One region of the Alcaligenes sp. SDU_A2 genome, then DNA from elsewhere that is predicted to be linked to it. Evidence: predicted binding sites of a transcription regulator. Region 1 holds the regulator's gene; the other holds the start of a gene.

The links. Region 1 encodes LexA, which represses DNA repair genes until DNA is damaged. Its sites were predicted from a motif close to ACTGTATNNNNATACAGT; they were not measured.
Region 2: the regulator LexA is predicted to act here: its motif matches at 2,054-2,071, upstream of AADW57_RS08560 (VRR-NUC domain-containing protein).

The regions. Positions count from the first base shown of each region.
Region 1 is NZ_CP151273.1:2,191,422-2,194,981, reverse strand. Features, by position in the region: gene lon (endopeptidase La) at 1-1,315, shown strand, start outside; gene lexA (transcriptional repressor LexA) at 1,547-2,200, opposite strand; gene AADW57_RS10210 (GNAT family N-acetyltransferase) at 2,282-2,842, opposite strand; gene AADW57_RS10205 (amino acid aminotransferase) at 2,911-3,560, opposite strand, start outside.
Region 2 is NZ_CP151273.1:1,824,920-1,828,479, reverse strand. Features, by position in the region: gene AADW57_RS08560 (VRR-NUC domain-containing protein) at 374-2,047, opposite strand; gene AADW57_RS08555 (aminotransferase class I/II-fold pyridoxal phosphate-dependent enzyme) at 2,196-3,503, opposite strand.

The DNA.
Region 1 (3,560 bases):
GGGTGGTGTGCGCGACGAAGCCGAAATCCGTGGTCATCGCCGCACCTATATCGGCTCCATGCCTGGCAAGGTCGTGCAGAACATGAGCAAGGTCGGCGTGCGTAACCCTCTGTTCCTGCTGGATGAGATCGACAAGATGGGGGCCGATTTCCGCGGCGATCCTTCTTCGGCGCTGCTGGAAGTGCTGGACCCCGAACAGAACCATACCTTCCAGGATCACTACCTGGAAGTGGACTACGATCTGTCCGATGTCATGTTCGTGGCTACCAGCAATACCTTGAATATTCCGCCTGCGCTCTTGGATCGCATGGAAGTCATACGGCTGTCCGGCTATACGGAAGATGAAAAGCTGCGCATCGCCTACGACCACTTGTTGCCCAAGCTCATGAAGAACAACGGCGTGCGCGACGGCGAGCTCGAGGTCAAGGAAGAAGCGGTACGCGATATTGTGCGCTACTACACCCGCGAAGCCGGCGTGCGTTCGTTGGAGCGCGAGATCAGCAAGATCTGCCGCAAGGTGGTGCGCAAGCTGTTGGCGGCCAATCCGCAGGCGGGCTCCCGGGCCGCGCGTGGCAAGGCTTTGGCGTCTGAACCGATTGTGGTTGACTCAGCAAATTTGAACGAGTACTTGGGCGTTCGCCGTTTTTCTTTCGGCCTGGCCGAAAAGGAAAACAAAGTGGGACAGGTTACGGGTCTGGCCTGGACCGAAGTAGGCGGCGATTTGCTGACCATCGAAGTGGCGGACATGCCGGGTAAGGGCAATGTGTTGCGTACAGGTTCTATCGGCGATGTCATGAAAGAGTCGGTCGAGGCTGCCCGTACCGTGGTGCGTTCGCGGGCCCAGAAGTGGGGTATCGCAGATTCCGTGTTCGAGAAACGCGACCTGCATGTACACTTTCCTGAAGGAGCGACGCCCAAGGATGGTCCATCGGCCGGTATTGCCATTACCACGGCAATCGTGTCCAGCCTGACTGGAATTCCGGTGCGCTCGGATGTGGCCATGACAGGTGAGATCACCTTGCGTGGCGAAGTCCTGGCTATCGGCGGTCTGAAGGAAAAGCTGTTGGCAGCGCATCGCGGTGGCATCAAGACCGTGCTGATTCCCGAAGAAAACGTCAAGGACCTGGCCGAGATTCCCGATAATGTGAAGAATCATCTGGAAATCATCCCTGTGCGTTGGATTGATCGGGTTCTGGAAGTGGCCTTGCAAGATGCCGTCAAGCCGCTCAGCGATGAAGAGGTTGCCCGCCTGGCGGCCGAGGCTCTGGCTGCAAGTCGAGGCCCTGGTTCGGCACCGGAGTCCTTTAAACACTGATGCTGTGTTGATGGCGAAAAAAAACCCGAAGCGATTGCTTCGGGTTTTTTTTGGGCTGGGTCATCCGCTAGAGCGATGTCAAACCTGTGCTGTTTATGCTGTTAAGGATAGGCCCGATGCAAATTGCTTGTTGGATCGGCTTTGCAGATCTGTCCGCTGGTTGCACGGTTTAGATCCGGCGATTGCAAAAGTGGCCTAGTGCGCCCAAACGCAAGCGGGCCGTTGCGTTTGTTAGTGTAAGGGTGTGGCGCGGATCAGCCCGACAGCCACACCTTCCAGGGCCAGGGATTCGGGGTCGGTGACAACAATGGGCTCGAAATCGGGATTTTCCGGCAGCAGCACGACTTGATTGTTGGAGCGAGACAGGCGTTTAACGGTGACTTCGTCGCCGATACGGGCCACGACGATTTGACCATTGCGTGCTTCGGCGGTTTTTTTGACGGCCAGCAGGTCGCCATCCAGGATGCCAGCGTCGCGCATGCTAAGACCCCGAACGCGCAGCAGGTAATCCGGCGTTTGGTTGAACAGCGTATTGCTGACCCCGATTTCGCGTTCGATGTGTTCGGTGGCCAGAATGGGGTTGCCCGCAGCCACGCGTCCGATAATGGGTAGAAGCAGGGCGTCGGTCAGGCTGGTGAGCAAGCCGGTTTCGGCGCTATCCCGCAGGTCTGTGCCTAGCAGGCGTATGCCACGCGAAGCTCCTGCGGTCAGTTCTATGGCCCCTTTGCGAGCCAGCGCCTTCAGGTGGTCTTCGGCGGCATTGGCCGATTTGAAACCCAGTACCTGGGCGATTTCGGCCCGGGTAGGGGGGAAACCGGTGCGCTCGATTTCGGAGCGGATGATATCCAGCACTTGTTGCTGGCGCGCAGTGAGCTTGACGGTCATGGTGTGCTTTGCTGAATATATATACAGTGATGATTGTGCGTTACTTACGTTGATTTTGCAAGACTGCGTGTAGGGATGACATTAACGGTCTGCGGGCCATGCGCTTCGATTTTGTGTATACAGAACGTGGGGTGCCAATGGATGGCCGGCGGGCAAAGCGGGGTGATCGAAGGTTCCCGGCTGGCGCTGCATGCCCAAACGCTCCATGACCGCTTGCGAGGGTAGGTTCAATTCAGTGGTGTAGGCCACGATCTGCGCCAGCTTCAGTGTATGAAAACCGAAATCCACACTGGCACGGGCCGCCTCAGTGGCATATCCTTTGCCCCAGAATTCGGGCAGCAGTCGCCAGACCACCTCCACGCAGGGTTGGAAATGCAGTTTGGCCACAGGAATGTTCAGTCCTACCATGCCGACGAATTGGCCGCTGGCTTGCTCTTGTACGGCCCACTGCCCCCAGCCTTGCTGCTCAATCAGATGTTGACTGCGCTGGGCCAGCGCATCGCTTTGCGCACGGTCCAGGGTGGCAGGGTAGTACTGCAGTGCTTGCGGGTCCGCATTCAGGCGGGCGAATGCCGGCAGATCGCTTGTCTGCCAGGGGCGCAGTAACAGGCGGGCAGTGTTCAGGCTGATAGGAGAGGACATGACAGATGCGGATAGCAGAAACGAAAAACGCCCTTCCGTAGAAGGGCGTTGGAGGACGCCGAGGCGTTTTACTTCAGGACGGCAGCAATGGCATCAACCACATGGTCGATGTTCTGGCTGTTCAGGGCAGCCACGCAGATACGGCCGCTGCTGACCGCGTAAACACCGTGCTCGTTGCGCAGGCGCTCTACCTGCTCGGCATTCAAACCGGAGTAAGAGAACATGCCGCGCTGCTGTAGCACAAAGTCGAAGTTCTGGGCGATGCCACGGGCTTTCAGTTTGTCTACCAGTTGGCTGCGCATGCTGCGGATTCGATCGCGCATGCCGGCCAGCTCGTCGGACCAGGTCTGGAACAGTTCGGGCGAATTCAGGACTGTAGCCACGACCTTGCCACCGTGCGTAGGCGGGTTGGAATAGTTGGTGCGGATAACGCGTTTGACCTGGCTGAGCACACGCGAGGTTTCGTCTTTGCTGGAGGTCACCAGGGTCAGGGCACCGACACGCTCTCCGTACAGCGAGAACGATTTGGAGAAGGAGGAACTGACCAGCATGGACAGGCCCAGCGCGGCAAACTGGCGCACGACGCCGGCATCCTGGTCCAGGCCGTCGCCAAAGCCTTGATAGGCGATATCCAGGAAAGGTACCAACTTGTGTTCCTGGATGACCTGGGCCACCTGTGCCCACTGTTCGGCCGAGGGGTCCACGCCGGTGGGATTGT
Region 2 (3,560 bases), 370 kb from region 1:
TGAAAGTACACCACGCTGACCGTCAGGCCGGGCAGATCGCGCTCCTGGCATAGCATGGCGGCATACATCATGGCCTGGGCCTGGTGCAAACGACGATGATGGACCGGAATACGCTCGAATGCCCCCCGGTAGGTCTTGATCTCCTCCAGCCGCAGCGCCTGAGGGTCGAAACCATCGGCACGCCCACGTACCCGCAAGTCCTGGAACTGCGATTCCAGAGACACCTCGGATTCGTAATGCGACGGGCGTTGCAAACGCAGCTGATCGTGCCCCCACATGCCTTCCTGGGCGCTGGGTGCGGGTGTAAAGCGCAAGTCCAGATCGCCGCTGCGGGCGGTAAATTCGCACAAGGTACGCACGCCTACAGTCATGCTCATGCAAGCGGCTCCCGGCTGACATGGCAGACCCGCGCCGGAATACCCTGCTGCTCGAAATAGCTTAGCCAACGTCGCTGATTATCTTGCAGACGATCCCCCGGCCCCTTGACCTCGATCAGCTCGTACCAATTCTGCGCAGGCAGGAAACGGATCAGGTCCGGCAGACCGGCGCGGTTATCGCGCCAATCCTGCAACACACGCCGGAAAATCGCGTGCAGATGCTGCGGGGGAATGCAGCGCAAAGCCAGCTCCAGCGTGTTTTCCCCCAAAGCCGGCCAAAACAGCAAGGGACACTGCATACCCTGTTTGTCGCGCCAGCGAGCCCGTATGCATTCTTTGTAGCCGGGACCATCCAGCAAGGCCAGCGCCTGATCGAATAAAGGCCGGCGCCGCGCCACGAAATCCGGACTGCTCCAATCGGCAGGGCTGCTCTGGTAGGGATGAAAGAACGCACCGGGCAAAGGCGCAAAAATGGCCTCCCAGCACAGCAGCCCCAACAAGCCCGGCAGCAGCGTATTTTCCACATATTGAACCGGTGCCAGTTCGGTATGCCAATGCGCCATGACCTGCCACTCCACGCGCTGCCCGTCATCGGGCAGCACCAAGCGGCTAAGCTGGGTGCGTGCCTGCGCCCGCTCCAACGACACCGGCTGTTCAGGCCACCTGGCCTTGGGAGCCAGTTTACGCAAGCGGGGCAGCATGCGCGCCAGCTTCTGGACTTCGGCTTCGCTTTCGGGCCGTTCCCAGGCCTGACAAAACAGGCCCCAGGCATCAGGCCCGTTCTGCTGCCTCTCCAGCACCCGCACACGACGCTGCCGGGCACCGGGCCAGGTGCTGCGGCAATAGGCCTGGTCGGCCAACTCCCACCAGGCTTGGCGCTCGGCCTCTTGCCCAAGTGAAAACAACGTTTTGTCCCGACGGCGCTGCAACCAGTCGCTATCGGTCACGATGGCACACACCGCCTGCAAACGCGCTTGCCATTGCGCGCGATCTGGCACGTCCGGCGCTTCGCGCAACCCGGACAGCGTTTCGTACAGCCGCACATCGTCCAGATGACGGAAAGCACGACTAGCGGCATCGAGCATCAGCGTTTCGTAGCGGTATAGACCCAGATCGCTAAGTACAAATTCTGACCAGTCCTGGTACTGGTTGCCGAAAAACAGCAGTTGCAGACGCTGCGCCCATGCCGTGACGCTCTCAGACAGCCGCAGGACATCGCTCTGCTCCGCCGCCAGACCTGGCCAATCGGCGCAGGGCCGAAGCTGATCTCCATGCCGAAGCGCTACTTGCGCGCGACATTCGTGCTTGCGCGCGCCCGCTGGCAAAGGTGCGAACATGGCACGCAACTGCGCAAGCGTATGCAGATGAAAGACACCGTCCAGGTCCAGTGGCGGTGCCAGACAGACCAAGCCTGCCTGAGCCAGCTCTTGTGTCGCTGCACAGATGTCGGCAATTTCGGGATAACGCAGCTTGCTTACCCGAAACAAGCTACCTTTGCGCATGACAAGACGCACCAGCAAAGCCTGGGCTGGTCCGGATAAACCCCAAAACACATGTCCGCACGCGACCTGCTCGGCCTCCAGCAGGTCGGCACTGTATTGCTGCACCCACCGCAACACCCGATGGAAATTATGCAGATAATAAAAAAGAGGAAGTTCCGCAGCAGCCATAGATAAACTGGTTGTTTATCCAGCCATTCTACCATCTGCACATGCGGCAGACGACGGAAACATCGAACGCCCCCTCGTTGTGCAAGGAACCGACCACACCATCTGGCGGCCACCCGTCCGCCCAAAACACCTGTTCGCGCGGGCCAGGCTACTGCGCCTGGCCCAGCACCTGAGCCAGGTCGGCGGCAAAGCGTTGCGCCTGCTCGGCCCCCAGGCTGGCAAAGGTTAGGCGCAGGCCCTGAGCCGGCTGATCCACGCCAAACACCTGCCCCGAGCGGGCCAGCCAACCGCGCGCCGCCAACCCGGCCAGCACGGGTTCGGCGTCGCGATCCAAAGGCACCCACAGATTGAACCCATCCTCGCTATCCCAGAACGGGATGCGATGCTTTTTCAGGGCCTGCATCAGCTGCAGGCGAGCCTGAACATACGCTGCCTGAGCGGCGCGGGTCTGCGCGGTCAACGTCGCGTCGGTCAGTCCATGCACCACCATCTGCTGCAGCAAGTGGCTGACCCACTGCGCCCCAGAGGCCAAACGCTGCGACAGGCGCTCGGCCGTTTGCTGGTCCGAGGCCATCAGAGCCACCCGCAGATCCGGACCCAGCCCCTTGGACACGGAACGGATCAGCGCCCAGCGCAGATGCCCGGCCGGAATGACGTTGCGGTACGGACTGTTGGCCAACATCCAGAAGTGGTCGTCCACCATCAGCAGAACTTCGGGGTAATTAGCCAGAATATGTTCGATCTGCCGCGCCCGCGCGCGACTGAGCGCGCACCCCGTGGGGTTGTGCGCGCGCGGCGTCAGGATCAAGGCACGCACACCGGCGGCCAAGGCCTGTTCCAGCGACTGCGGCACCATGCCCTCGGGGTCCACGGCAATGCCTACCGGCTTCAGGCCCAGGGTACGCACCGAATTGATGCTGCTGAGATAGCCCGGGTCTTCGATGCCCACCCTATCGCCCGCCAACAGAAAGGCTTGCAACAAACGCTCGATGGCATCGACCGCGCCGTAGCTGACGTGATAGGCCGTATTGACCGGCGTGTCCTTATGAAAAACCTGCCGGCAAACCGCGCGCAGCTCCGGCATCAAGGGATCGACCCCATACAGCGATTGCACGCTACCGCGCACGCCCTGTATCAGTTGCGCCGGCGAAGGCAGCAACTGGGCCGACGGATTGCCGCTGGCCAGATCCTGCAACACCGAGCTGACCCCGTGCCCTTCGCGGGCCAGTTGATGAATGGACTCGCGTATGCGCGTGCCGCGCCGACCCTGCGCATCGGCCACGCCGGCCGATACCAGCCGCTTATACGCCAACGCCACCGTATTGCGGTTCAGGCCCAGTGTCTGCGCCAACTCCCGCACGGGCGGCAAAGCCTGCCCCGGCGCAATCTGCCCCAAGGCCACTTGCTGGCGGATATCGTCGAACAGTTCCTTCGCATTGCTTCCCTGGATATTCATTTTGACCTATGACATAATGGTTAATGCGGCCATCAAGGTCGCGCCCGATTTCACTTT